3 regions of the Rhodoferax sp. GW822-FHT02A01 genome follow, and region 1 is predicted to be linked to each of the others. Evidence: riboswitches for the same ligand, from Rfam matches in the RefSeq annotation. Region 1 holds a riboswitch; each other region holds the start of a gene.
The links. A riboswitch is a leader RNA that binds a small molecule or an ion and turns the genes downstream of it on or off. The one in region 1 is predicted to bind thiamine pyrophosphate.
Positions count from the first base shown of each region.

Region 2: it holds a riboswitch for thiamine pyrophosphate, as region 1 does, so the genes downstream of both, thiM (hydroxyethylthiazole kinase) here and thiC (phosphomethylpyrimidine synthase ThiC) in region 1, are expected to answer to the same signal.
Region 3: it holds a riboswitch for thiamine pyrophosphate, as region 1 does, so the genes downstream of both, AAGF34_RS14320 (cytosine permease) here and thiC (phosphomethylpyrimidine synthase ThiC) in region 1, are expected to answer to the same signal.

Region 1 covers NZ_CP152376.1:1,260,244-1,264,836, reverse strand. Annotated here, with positions in the region: gene AAGF34_RS05990 (HDOD domain-containing protein) at 1-976, shown strand, start outside; gene AAGF34_RS05985 (EAL domain-containing protein) at 1,038-3,206, shown strand; TPP riboswitch at 3,228-3,337, shown strand; gene thiC (phosphomethylpyrimidine synthase ThiC) at 3,413-4,593, shown strand, end outside.
Region 2 covers NZ_CP152376.1:3,061,994-3,066,586, reverse strand. Annotated here, with positions in the region: gene AAGF34_RS14350 (CheR family methyltransferase) at 1-314, opposite strand, end outside; gene AAGF34_RS14345 (PAS domain-containing protein) at 319-2,004, opposite strand; gene AAGF34_RS14340 (flavin reductase family protein) at 2,375-2,911, shown strand; TPP riboswitch at 2,948-3,041, shown strand; gene thiM (hydroxyethylthiazole kinase) at 3,080-3,910, shown strand; gene thiE (thiamine phosphate synthase) at 3,904-4,572, shown strand; gene thiD (bifunctional hydroxymethylpyrimidine kinase/phosphomethylpyrimidine kinase) at 4,562-4,593, shown strand, end outside.
Region 3 covers NZ_CP152376.1:3,057,296-3,061,888, reverse strand. Annotated here, with positions in the region: gene thiD (bifunctional hydroxymethylpyrimidine kinase/phosphomethylpyrimidine kinase) at 1-703, shown strand, start outside; gene AAGF34_RS14320 (cytosine permease) at 709-1,992, opposite strand; TPP riboswitch at 2,045-2,147, opposite strand; gene acpA (acid phosphatase) at 2,317-3,978, opposite strand; gene AAGF34_RS14310 (cytochrome c peroxidase) at 4,110-4,593, shown strand, end outside.

The DNA.
Region 1 (4,593 bases):
CCTGAGCCGCAAGGATGGTTTGCTCAATCTGAACGAAGAGCAGCTCCTGCGCACCTTTGATGCGGATGGCCTGGTATGCATTCCCCTGACCAGTGGCGCGCGTTGCCTGGGCGTGCTGGTGGGTGGTGTTCCCGCTCGCCTCATGCCCGATCTGAAGCGGCGCGAGCGCTTTCTGCAGGCCTTTGGTGTGCAGGCCGCTACGGCGCTCAATGTGGTCAACAGCGATCGCAGCGAGATCGACCGCCGTATCACTGCCATCAAGGAAGAGCATCGGGAAAGCGCAAGGCGCGTGCTGCACGAAGTCAACAATCCGCTGTCCATCATCAAGAACTACCTCGGTGTGCTGGATGACAAACTCACACGGCATGAACCCGTGGAAGGCGAGCTCAGCGTATTGAATGAAGAAATCGACCGTGTCGGCAACATCATGAATGAGTTTGTCGGCGCGGCCCCCGTGGTCGCGCCCGGCAAGGTCAATCTCAATCACGTCGTGGGCAATGTGGTGCGCCTGTTTCGCGAGAGCAAGTTCCTGCCCCCGTCGGTGGAAATCCTCTCGCAATTGTCGGAGCGCGACTGCGAGATCGAAGGCCCGGCCGACACGATCAAGCAGATCCTGGTCAACCTGATCAAGAATGCTGTCGAGGCCATGCCCAAGGGCGGTCGTATCGAGATCGCGCTCGGTGGCCCGGTGCAGCGGGATGGCCGCCCCTACTACACGCTGTGCGTGAAGGACAACGGTCCCGGCATTCCGCCCCAACTGCGTAGCCGGCTGTTTTCTCCCGTGCAGAGCACCAAGGCTGGCACGAATCGCGGCATTGGTCTGAGTATTGTGCATGGTCTGGTCAAGAAGCTGGGCGGCAGAATCGAATGCCAGAGCAGTGCCATGGGCACCGCGTTCGAGATGGAATTGCCCGTGCCCGTGACGGCCTCCGCTCGCAGCGGCGCCGGCATGCCTTTCCTGCAAGATCGTGTTTGATACCCACGCTTCGGCTGGAAAGGGCGCATCGGCCGATGCCGCGTTTCTACAGTCCTCCCAATTGCTCAACTCTCCGGTAGGCGAATACCAGCCACGCGTATTGCTGGTGGATGATGAACCCCGCGTGCTGGCCAGTCTGCTGGAGCTGCTCAACGGCAGGGGCTACCACATCACAACTGCGGGCGGCGGACGGGAAGCCATTGAACACCTGAGCAGGACGCCGTTTGATCTGGTGGTGCTTGACCTGCACATGCCGGAAGTGAGCGGGCATGATGTCATGGACTTCATCAGCGTGCGCAATCTGGACGCCCAGGTCGTGGTGACCAGCGGTGCCACCGAAATTGAAGCAGCCATCGGAGCCATACGCCAGGGCGCCTACGGCTATCTGCGCAAGCCGTATCCGAGGGAAGAGCTCTACAAGACCGTGGGCAATGCCCTGCAGCAGCGGCGCCTGGAGTCGGAAAACCAGCGCATCGCGCAGCAGCTCAAGCGCTCGGAGCGCATGTACCGCTATCTGGTGGATAGCTCGCCAGACATCATTTACACCCTGGGTCCGGACGGCTGCTTCACCTTCATCAATGACCGCGTACAACAACTGTTGGGCTACCGGCGCGAAGAGCTGATTGGTCAGCATTACTCCACCGTGGTGTATGAGGGCGATATGGAGCGCGCCAACTATGTGTTCAACGAAGGGCGCACCGCGTTTTCGCAATCGCGCAGCGTGGAACTGCGGCTCAAGCCTTTGCGCGCAGAAAACGAGCCACGCACCTTCAGCATCGTCATGGTGATGATTCAGCCGGGCACGGACAGTGACTCGGTGAAGCTGGATGCGCGCCACAAGACCGAAGGCGGCACCTACTGCGTGGCGCGTGACGTCACCGAGCGCAAGCGCGCCGACGAACAGATTGCCTATCAGGCCTATCACGACATCCTGACCGAGCTGCCCAATCGCGCGCTGTTCAAAGACCGCCTTGGCCTGGCATTGCTGCAGGCCAAGCGCAACGAGACCAATCTGGCGGTGATGTTCATTGATCTGGACCGCTTCAAGGTGGTGAACGACACGCTGGGCCATGGCGCAGGCGATGCCCTGCTGCAGCAGGTGGCCACGCGGCTCAAGGCCTGTCTGCGCCGCTGCGACACGCTCTCGCGCCTGGGAGGTGACGAATTCACCGCCGTGCTGCCAGAGCTGAGCGACCGCCAGGACGCCGCGCTGATCGCGGGCAAGTTTGTGGACTGTCTGCGCCAGCCGTTTCAGGTGGCTGGTCAGCCCGTGCACGTGTCGGCCAGCATTGGTGTTGCCCTGTACCCCTACGACGGTTCGCAGCAGGAGGAACTGGTGCGCAATGCCGACATCGCCATGTACCACATGAAGTCGCAGGGCAAGAACGGCTACGCGTTCTTCCATGCCAGCCTGCTCGAAACCTCGTACCAGAAGATCGTGCTGGAGCATGACCTGCACATGGCCCTGGAGCGCGGCGAGCTGGAAATGTTCTACCAGCCGCAAGTGGACATCAGCACCCAGAAGATCATCGGCGCCGAGGCGTTGATGCGCTGGAACCATCCCGCGCGCGGCTTCATGGGAGCCGGCGAATTCCTGCCGTTTGCCGAAGAGAGCGGCCTGATCCTGCCTATCAGTGACTGGATGCTGGAGGCCATTTGCCGTGACTTCCTGGAGTGGACGGCACTTGGGGGCGACTCCATGCGCCTGTCGCTCAACATCTCTCCGCAGTACCTGGACCGGGGTGACTTCTTCGAGAAACTCAAGAACGCGCTGGTGCGCCACCAAATCCCGCCCGGGCAGATCGAGGTCGAGGTGACCGAGAACATCTGCATCCGCAATCCGCAAAATGCCATCGATCAGCTCGACAAGCTCTGCCAACTGGGCGTGAGCGTGGCGATCGACGACTTCGGGACGGGCTATTCATCGCTGTCGTATCTGCACCGCTTCCCTATCCATACCATCAAGATCGATCGCTCCTTTGTCATGGAAATCCAGGACTCGGGTGCCCAGTTCCCGGTGGTGCTGGCCATTGTGGCCATCGCGCAGGGCCTGGGCCTGAACCTGGTATCGGAAGGGGTGGAAACGGCCGTGCAGGCCAAGTACCTCGCCGACGCGGGCTGCAGGATCATGCAGGGCTTTCTCTACCATCAGCCCATGGCGCAGGGCAAGTTGGTGGAGCTGCTTTCGGCGCAAGCGTCGGGCGGCGCAGAGCTGCACACACTCAACTGAATCCAATTTCGCATACACTGGCCGGGCTTGTCGGGGCGCCGTAGACGAAAGTCGAGGCTGAGACCACTTTGGTGGAACCCGCTGAACCTGATCGGGGTCATTCCCGCGTAGGGAACAACGCATATTGGCACCGGTCCCACCTGGCAATTCCCAGGGCACAACCCGGCCGCCCAGGCAGGCTCCATTCTTTACAACCGGAGACCGCCATGACCCAAACATCCAACACCGTAGATACCGCGGGCCTCGCCAGCCGCATCACCCGCACGCCTTTCCCGGGCTCTTCCCGCATCCATATCCAGGGTTCGCGCCCGGACATCCGCGTGCCGTTTCGCGAAGTCACGCTCAGCGACACGCTGGTGCACACTGGCAGCGGTGAGCCGCGGCGCGAGCCCAATCCGGCCTTGCGGCTGTATGACTCTTCCGGCATTTACACCGATCCTTCGGTGCCCGTGGATATCACCCGCGGTCTGGCACCCTTGCGTGCCTCCTGGATCGCCGAGCGTGGCGACACCGAAGCGCTGCCGGGCATCAGCAGTGCCTACGGGCGCCAGCGCCTGCAGGACCCGCGTCTGCAGGCCTTGCGCATGGCCCACACCCCGGTACCGCGCCGCGCCAAGGCGGGCGCCAACGTGTCCCAGGTGCACTATGCCAAGAAGGGCATCATCACGCCCGAGATGGAATACATCGCCATCCGCGAAAACCTGGTGCGTGCGCAACTCCAGGAGCGCCTGGCCACCGAGCGTCTGCCCAAACCGGGCCAGGCCTTTGGTGCGTTGATGGCGCAGCAGGTCACGCCCGAGTTCGTGCGCGACGAAGTGGCCCGCGGCCGCGCCGTGATCCCCTCCAACATCAACCACCCCGAGAGCGAACCGATGATCATCGGCCGCAACTTCCTGGTGAAGGTGAATGCCAACATCGGCAACTCTGCAGTGACTTCTTCCATTGAGGAAGAAGTGGACAAGCTGGTCTGGTCCATCCGCTGGGGCGCCGACACGGTGATGGACCTCTCCACTGGCGACAACATCCACGAGACGCGTGAATGGATTCTGCGCAACTCACCCGTGCCCATCGGCACCGTGCCGATCTACCAAGCCTTGGAAAAGGTACATGGCCGCGCCGAAGACCTGAGCTGGGAACTGTTCCGCGACACGCTCATCGAGCAAGCCGAGCAAGGCGTGGACTATTTCACCATCCATGCCGGCGTGCGCCTGGCCTATGTGCCGCTCACCGCCAACCGCCTCACCGGCATCGTCTCGCGCGGCGGCTCCATCATGGCCAAGTGGTGCCTGTCGCACCACCGCGAGAGCTTTCTGTACGAGCACTTCGAAGACATCTGCGACATCATGAAGGCCTACGACGTGTGTTTCTCGCTTGGCGACGGCCTGCG
Region 2 (4,593 bases), 1.8 Mb from region 1:
AAACTCGGCGGAATGATGTAGGCACAGTTGGGTTGAACCACCATGCCTTCTGTCACCACAAAGACCTGCATGCGGGTGTAGCCTCGAATCAGGTCGCTGAGAATGCTCTTGTGGTCGGGCGCCAAGTGCTGTACCAGCACAAAGGCCATGCCGGTGTCGCGGTCCGCAGGCATGCCGGCGAAGAAGGCCTCAAACGCAGCCAGACCACCGGCAGAGGCGCCGATTCCGACAATAGGGAAAGACACTGCACCGGAATCCACAGCAGCCACTGCACGATCATCCGTGCTGCGTGTGGCGTTTTTCTTGTTTGTCATACCTTCATCCTTGCGGCACGCGGAGTTCGATCCAGAAGACACTGCCTACCCCCATGGTGCTTTGCACTCCGACGCGGCCTCCCATCAACTCGGTCAGGCGCCGGGTCAGGACCAGGCCAATGCCCGTCCCTTCCGTTCCCTTGGACTCCTGCCCGAGCCGGTTGAAGGGTTGGAACAGCTGCGACATCTTCTCCTCGGACAAGCCCTCACCCATGTCCTGCACGCGGATGCATAGCGTCTGCTGCGCGTCGCTGCTCACCGTCACATCCACCACGCCATTGACGCGGTTGTACTTGATGGCGTTGGACAGCAGATTCACGATGACCTGCTTGAGCCGCAAGGGATCGGCTGTGGCCACCAGCGAATCGCTGAGCACCGGAAAATTCACCTGGATGCCGCTGCGTTCCGCTTGGGGGGCAATCAGGCTTTGGCAATCAGCCAGCACTTGCGATATGGCAACCGGTTCCAGTGACAGCGCGAGTTTTCCGGACTCAATGGACGACAGATCCAGTATCTCGTTGATCAGCGCCAGCAGATACCAGCCCCCGCGCAGGACCATCTGGATATTTCTTTGCTGCAGCGTGGTCAACTCCGGGGTACCCGACTCCAGCAACTGCGCAAACCCCAGGATGGAATTGAGCGGCGTGCGCAACTCGTGGCTCATGCTGGAGAGAAAGTCCGACTTGGCCTGGTTGGCACGCTCGGCCAGGGCGGTGGTGCGCTGAAGTTCCAGGTTCTTCTCCAGCAGAACACGGTCCAGCTCCTTGCGGACGCTGACGTCGGTATTGATGCTGATGAAGTGCGTCAGTCGACCCTGGCCATCGCGTACCGGGGAGACCACCAATTGGTTCCAGAAGTGGCTTCCATCCTTGCGGTAGTTGACGAACTCACCGCTGAAGTCCCTTTGCGCCTGGATGGCCTGCATGAATGCACACTGCGTATCCGGATTGGTCAACGGTCCATTGAAGATGCTGCAGGAAGCACCGATCAGCTCCGGCTCGGAGTAGCCGGTCATCGTTAGAAAGGCCTGATTGGCGGAAACCACCTGCAACTCCGGACTGGCGATCAGCACACCCTGTGATACAGCCTTGAGTGCAATGTCGCTGATGCGTATGTGGTCCTGCTCCAGCTTTCTTTCATTCACGTCGGTCAGCACCAGTCGGTGCAGCGCCTTGGTGGTCGATCCGGAGTCGAAGGTGGAACGCAACAAGCTCCAAAAGGTACTGCCACCGGCACGCAGCAGACGTACCTCACACGACTGGGGAAGGCCCGTATCAAAGAGTTTCTTGCGGTGCAGATAGTAGATATCCTGATCCGCTGCCCAGATGAAGTTCTGGAAGCGTTTGCCCACCAGCGCATCGCGCGACAAGCCCAGCAGACTGCCTCCTGTGAGGTTGGCCTCCAGAATGATTTCCGCCTCGCTCAAGGTGCAATAGCCCACAGGCGCCAGGTCATACAGATCAAAGTAGCGGCTACGCGCGGCAGCGAGCTCAATCTGCATGCGACGCAGCTCCTCGTTCTGCAGCTCCAGTTCAATCTGATGGACACGCAGTTCGTGCACCAGTTGTCTGGAGGTCAGTGGGCTGACGATTGCACGGCGCTCCTGCCGGTCTGCTTGCCGCACATCCAGCGCGTCCAGGTCGGGCTTTTGTGGCGCTGCAGAACTATCCTCGTCCGAACCAATACCCATATCGCACCTCCAGGGGGGTGGCAGGTGGCTATGCAGCTTGCACTGCGCAGGTTCATCCGCCGTGGCTCGACAAAGAGCCAGAAACAAATCGCTGCCCATTGGATGGGAAGCGGACTTCTTGGGTACGAAGAACCGATCAGGCTTGGCTGACCCTAGTTTGCAGGGATGAAGAAAAACATGGCGGCCCCTCCCGGAGCCACGCTGTCCCACGGCTTCGTGGGCTTTAGCTATTGGGCCATTCTATGCCAGGGGCTGCACCACTACTTGATCTGAAACAGTTTCACACGATTGCGGTTCAGGTGTCGCTTGGTTGAAGATGTAGAGTGACCCGATCCGCAGGATATTCAACCCGACTCAGGAGTCCCACGACATGCCCAAACGAACTTTCCCCCTGGCGAAGGTGTATGGACTGCTGGAAACCGGCCCGGTACTGCTGCTGACAACAGCGCACAAGGGGGCGTCCAATGTCATGACACAGTCATGGCACACCATGATGGAGTTCGAGCCACCGATGGTGGGATGCGTGGTGAGCAAAGGCAACTTCAGCTATTCCGCGCTCAGGGCCACCCGAGAATGCGTGCTCAACATTCCGACTGCTGAACTTGCGAAGAAGGTCGTGCAGTGCGGTAACAGCACCGGCCAAGCCATGGACAAGTACCAGGCATTCGGCCTGACCCGCACCCCGGCATCGCTGGTCGCCGCGCCCCTGATTGCCGAGTGCTACGCCAGCCTGGAGTGCCGGGTCGCCGATACGCGCATGGTCAATCGCTACGGCTTCTTTGTGCTGGAGGTGATCAAAGCCTGGGTAGATACTTCAATCAAGAAACCGGACACGCTCCACCACCGGGGACATGGCCTGTTCATGGTGGCAGGGGACACCATCAAGCTGGCTTCCAAGATGAAGTGAGGCTTCTTTCGGTTGCACCACAACATCACCGATAATCCACCCTGCTAGAGGTGCCACCGCCGGTGGCTGAGAAATACTCTTTGAACCTGATCTGGGTCATGCCAGCGTAGGGAAGCCCGCTTCGCTGCTCTTTGCATGGTCCCGGTCCCTGACCACACTAGGAAGACCATGACCGACCTGCTCTCCCCCTCCGACATCTGGGCCGACATCACCGCTGTGCGAGAGCGTGCCCCCCTGGTACACAGCATCACCAACTTTGTCGTGATGAACCTCAACGCCAATGTGCTGCTGGCCGCCGGTGCATCGCCCGTGATGGCCCATGCCCACGAAGAGGTGCAGGCCATGGCCGGCATTGCGCAGTCGCTGGTTCTCAACATCGGCACGCTGGAGCCCTACTGGATCGAGAGCATGCGCCTGGCCTTGCAGACCGCCACACAGCGTGGCATTCCCACGGTGCTGGACCCGGTGGGTGCCGGTGCCACGGCCTACCGTAACGAGAGCATCGAGCTGTTGCTGGGCACCGCTGCACCCACCGTCATTCGCGGCAATGGCTCGGAGATCATGAGCGTGGCTGGTGCCAATGTGCAGACCAAGGGCGTGGACAGCAGTGCCGCATCCAACGATGCGCTGGGTGCGGCGCGCGCCCTGGTGGCGCGCACCGGTGGCGTGGTGTGCGTGAGCGGCCCGACCGACCACATCGTGGACGGCAAACGCTGGGCATTGCTGGGCAACGGCCATGAATGGATGACCCGCATCACCGGCGTGGGCTGCTCGGCCACGGCCCTGATCGGCGCCTTCTGCGCCGTGCAGCCCGACGCCTGGCGCGCCACAGTCTCTGCCATGGCGCTGATGGGCGTGGTCGGTGAAGTGGCTGCCGAAAAGGCCGTGGTACGCCGCCAGGGCGTGGGCAGCATGCAGGTGATCATGCTCGACGAATTGCAGTTGCTGGACCAGGCCACATTGGAGCAGCGTCTGAAGATGGAATTCAAGCCTTGGTAACTCACGCTCAGGCCACACCTTGGAGCCGCGAGCGGCTGCGCGAAGCTCTGCGCCTGTATCTGGTCACCGACCAACCCAGCCTGAAAGGTCGCACCTTGACCGATGTGGTGCTGGCTGCGGTGCAGGGCGGCGTGACCTGCGTGCAACTGCGCGAGAAGCACGCAAACAGCCGCGACTTCCACGCGCTGGCCATGGCCCTGATGGACCTACTGCAGCCCTTGCAGATTCCGCTCATCATCAACGACAGGCTGGACATTGCCCTGGCGTGTGGCGCACAGGGTGTGCATCTGGGGCAAAGCGATCTGCCGGTGGCAGCGGCACGCGCCTTGCTCCCGCCGGGGGTCTTCATCGGCTGGTCGGTGGAGACACTGGACGAAGTGATGCAAAGCGCGAGCCTGCCGGTGGACTATCTAGGCGTGAGCCCGGTCTATGCCACTCCCACCAAGACCGATACCGCCACGCCCTGGGGACTGGATGGTCTGCAGCGCGCACGCGCCGCAACGCCGCTGCCGCTGGTGGCCATTGGCGGCATCCATGCCCACAACGCTGCTGCCGTGTTGCAGGCCGGGGCCGATAGCCTGGCCGTGGTCAGTGCCATCTGCTCGGCCGATGACCCGCGCAGCGCCAGCCAACACTTGAGAGACCTGATCGATGCCCATTGATTTGCCATTCACCTACCCCCG
Region 3 (4,593 bases), 1.8 Mb from region 1:
CCTCACCGCGCAAAACACCCAGGGCGTGCGCGCCATCCATGGCGTGCCGGCGCAGATGCTGACCGATCAGATCGATGCGGTGGTGGAAGACATTGGCGTGGATGCCGTCAAGATCGGCATGCTGCACTCCCCCGAGATCGTGCGCACCGTGGCCCAGGCCATTGACCGTCACGCGCTGCAGAAAGTGGTGTTCGATCCGGTGATGGTCGCCACCAGCGGCGCGGTGTTGATCGACAACGAGGCCATAGACGTCCTGGTGCGTGAGCTGTTTGCGCGCACGGCTGTGATCACGCCCAACCTCGACGAAGCGGGGCTGCTGGTGAAGCGCAAGCTTCAGAATGAAGCCGACATGGAAGCCGCAGCCAACGCCCTGCTAGCCATGGGCGCCAACGCGGTGCTGGTCAAGGGCGGGCACTTGCAGGGTGAGGCAGTGAGTGACCTGCTGGCGCTGGCGACCGGCGAGAAGGTCTGGATGCGCGACAGCCGCATCCACACGCCCAACACGCATGGCACCGGATGCACTCTGTCTTCGGCCATCGCCGCCCATCTGGCGCTGGGCCAACCCCTGGCAGAGGCGGTGCAATCTGCCCGCAGCTACATACGGGGCGCCCTGCTGCACGGTGCGCAGGTGCGCACCGGCAAAGGCAGCGGACCACTCAACCACGGCTACGCACCCCAGGCCATGGTGCGCTTGCCGCGCTGAAACGCTCAGGGTTTGCGGGTCACGACCGCCAGCACGCCGGTCAGCAGCAGGGTGGGCAAGGTGGCACCCCACTGCGGCGCCAAATTCGTCAACACCTGGAACACGACAATGCCTGCGATCCAGATGCCGGCGGCGACAAAATCCACCTTCACGCCCGAGCTACCCCGGGTTTCTGCAAAGCCCAGGCGCCCCAGGATCACGCCATACAGTGGCACGAACACGGAGCTGAGCATCAGCAGGAAAGGCTCCAGGTCGTGCATGGGCAGCACCAGTGCCAGCACGGTGCACAGCACCGCCAGCAGCATGCCCCAGGTGCGGATGGACCACTTGGGTAATAGGCTGTGGGTGGAAACCGCGCCGGAATACACATCGCCATAGGCGTTGTCGATTTCGTCGACCAGGATCAGGCTCAGCGCAATCAGGCCGCCTTGCGCCAGCAGCAAGGTGCCCACCAGATCGGCGTCGGGGGCCGACACACTGGCCACCATCACACCCAGCGCGTAGCACCAGACATTGGCCACCGCGTAGCCGACCCAGGTACCCGAGAAGGCACCGCGTCCGCTCTTGCCAAAGCGTGCATAGTCCGCCACCAGCGGCAACCACGACACCGGCATGGCAATGACCAGATCCATGGCAGCAAGCAGGCCCATGCTGCCGTCACCCGCGCGGTCCATGAAGGCAGCGAATCCGTGTGACTGCACCTTGCCACCAAACTGCCAGCTCAGCCACAGCAGCGACAGCAGCACCAGCGGCAGGCCATAGCGGCCGATGATCTTGCGCACCAGCTGGGTCATGGACCCGGCCAGCAGCAGCGTCAGCACCGCGCCCCACAACAGCGTGGTCGCCGCGTTGCCCACCCAGCCTTCGAGCGGCAACCCCAGGGACTGTTTGAGAATGGCCAAGGTGCCATCGCGCATGATGACCAGCTCGAACGTGGTCCAGCCGATCAGTTGCGCGATATTGAGAAACACCGGCAGCCGGGCAAACCAGTGACCGTAGGTCTTGTGCATCAGGCCCGCGCTGGTGAGGCCGCTGTCCGCGCCCAGCTTGGCAGTCCAGGCCAGCAGGCCTGCACCCACGGCGGTACCCAGCAAGATGGCAATAGCCGCATCACGCGTGCCTACAGCGGGCACCAGATAGGCGCCCATTTGCATCACCAGCAGGCCCACCCCCAGGCTGAACCAGAGCGAAGCATGCTCATGCCAGCTGAAGACGCGCTCACTGGCGGGCAGGCTGCCCAATGCGTAATTGGTAGATCCGGACGAAGTGCCGGTAGTTGTCGTTGCCATCCTGTTGCTCCATGCAAAAGTGTTGGCAGGTAAGCGGGAGACTACGGCTCAGTGCCGTCTGAAACTGCTTCCCTGCGCGAGGATTACCTCAATCAGGTTCAAAGGGACTTTCTCAGTCAGTCCGATTGCGCGGACCAACACCCCTAGCGAATGTGCTCCAGCGAGCACGGGCATATTGTATGTTCTGTGCTCAGGTGCTCAGAAACGGGTCCCCGAATGGCCCAAAGAGAAAGCGCCTGCCCGGCGTTCCGGTCAGGCGCTTACCGTGTTTGCAACACGTGCGTCTTGCAAACGCCCGCCACAGCGGACGGGCGGATGGAACAATTAATTCAGAATCAGCGCGTTGGTCATGTCACCCATGGGCGATGCACCATTGGCCTTCAATGCGGCGTCACGCGCGGCAAGGCCGGGCAAGGTGTCCAGACCAAAGGTTCTTGTAATGAGGCGCAAGACCGAGCCCGTGTCGTATTGGGTATGGTCCACGGTACCGGATTTGGCCCAGGGCGAAATCACCAATGCGGGAATGCGCGTGCCAGGGCCAATCTTGTCACCCTTGGGTGGTGCCACATGGTCCCACTGACCACCGAACTCGTCGTAGGTCACCACGATTGCCATGTTGTTCCACTGCGGGCTGGCCTGCAACTTGGCGATCAGGTCTGCAATCCGGGCATCGCCATCGGAGATGTTGGCGTAGCCGGGATGTTGGTTGTAGAGCCCCTCCGGTTTGTAGAAAGTCACGGCGGGCAATGTACCTGCGGCGGCATCGGCGACCAGATCGGTGTAGTCCTTCAGATGTGCCGTGCGGTTGGCGGTATTGGCCACCGGATCAAACTTGGCGTAGTAATTGAACGGTTGGTGATGCGGCTGAAAGTCCAGGTTGGCGGTCGTTGCAACGCCAAAGGTGTTGCCGTTGTAGATCACATTGCGGGTGGCCGTCGGTGCCTGCATGCCGTCTGTCACCGCGTTGTTCCAGGAGCCCGAATACCACTTCCAGCTCACCTTCTTGGCATCCAGCAAATCACCGATGGTGGTGGCGGTTTGCGGGGGCAATGTGGTGGCCTTGGTGGTGTCGGCATACAAAGCATTGTTGCCAGTCACGTTGGCGGGCGGATTGCCGCTGGGCTGGTAAGGCGCCTGCATGGTGTTGACGGCGTAGAACTTGCCATCACCAAAATAGTTGGCGGGTGTGATGTTGCCGCTCAGCAGGAAAGCGGCTGGACCTGTCATTGCCGAGGCCGGGCTGGTGCCTTTGACGGTCAGTTTGGGAAGGTAATTGCCCGACGCATCGGTATCGAGTTTCGCAATGGTAGGCGCTGCGGTCGCCGTATCTGCGTTGGGATATTCCGGCGCACAAGCACACACCAGGTACTGGTGGTTCAGAAAAGAGCCACCATACGCCGCCTGGAAGAAGTTGTCTGCCAGCACGTACTGCTTGGCCAACTTGAACATGGGCGACGCACTGTAGTCAAAGCCTCCCATGGTGAGACCACCACCATCGGCCCACGCAGCAAACATGTCGTTCTTGCCACCGTTGATTTGCATCTGGTTTTCAAAGAAGCGGTGAAAAAGGTCACGTGTCACCGTGCTGGTGGTCAACTTGGAGCCAGAAGCCGCGAAAAAAGCCGTTTCCACTGAGAAAGGTGCATTCGGCAAATTGGCACTTTGCGCCTGCGTCACAACCGGCGTGACACCACCAGCCGTAACACCGCCCCAGGTTTGCGGCAGCGTGGCCAGTACTGTAGTGCCATCACGGTCCTTTTGAGGAATATAGGCGGAAGTCGGGTTGCCATTGGCATCCAGCACAGCATTGAGTCCGTTGGCCCCTGGGAACTTGCCGTACAGGCTGTCGAAAGAACGGTTCTCTGCGTATATCACCACAACGTTCTTGATTCTGGATTGCAAAACCTTGGTCGGATCAGTGTCTCCGCTGCCGCAGGCGGTAAGTGCCAGAGCGGCTACTGCTGTGAGTGGGAACCATGCTTTCATCGGCGAATTCTTCATGAGCGCTACCAAAATTTGTTTGTCGAAAGGCCCAATGTATCGACGCATTAAGACAACTTCATGAAGGTGGAAGGTCTTGTCACCCAACCGTCATACGGCAAAAGTAAGCTGAATGCATGCAAGTTCACGTTCTTTGCCGCTTTCTGAGGTGCTCAGCGGCGCGCGTCGTCACGCCCACTCTTCCCATTGCCTTGTTGTGCTCCGTTTGGCTGACCGCTTGCAATCCGGCAACGCCTGCCCTATCTGCACCGGCACATGCGGCCTCAGCCCCAGCACCACAACGCTCTTTCTATGAGACGGCATTCGAGCGCCGCCCCAGTGCAAAAGAACTCGCAGAGTTGGGCAAGGCCCTGTTCTTTGACACGGCTCTGTCGGCGTCCGGCAAGATGTCGTGTGCGTCCTGCCATAGTCCGCAACATGCCTACGGCCCACCCAATGCACTACCTGTGCAACTGGGTGGCCCGGCCCTACGCACGCCCGGACTGCGCGCGGTGCCATCGCTGACCTATCGCCAGCAAACACCACCGTTCAACGAGCACTTCAGTGATAACGATGGCAACGACAGTGAGGACCAAGGCCCTACCGGCGGAAGCACCTGGG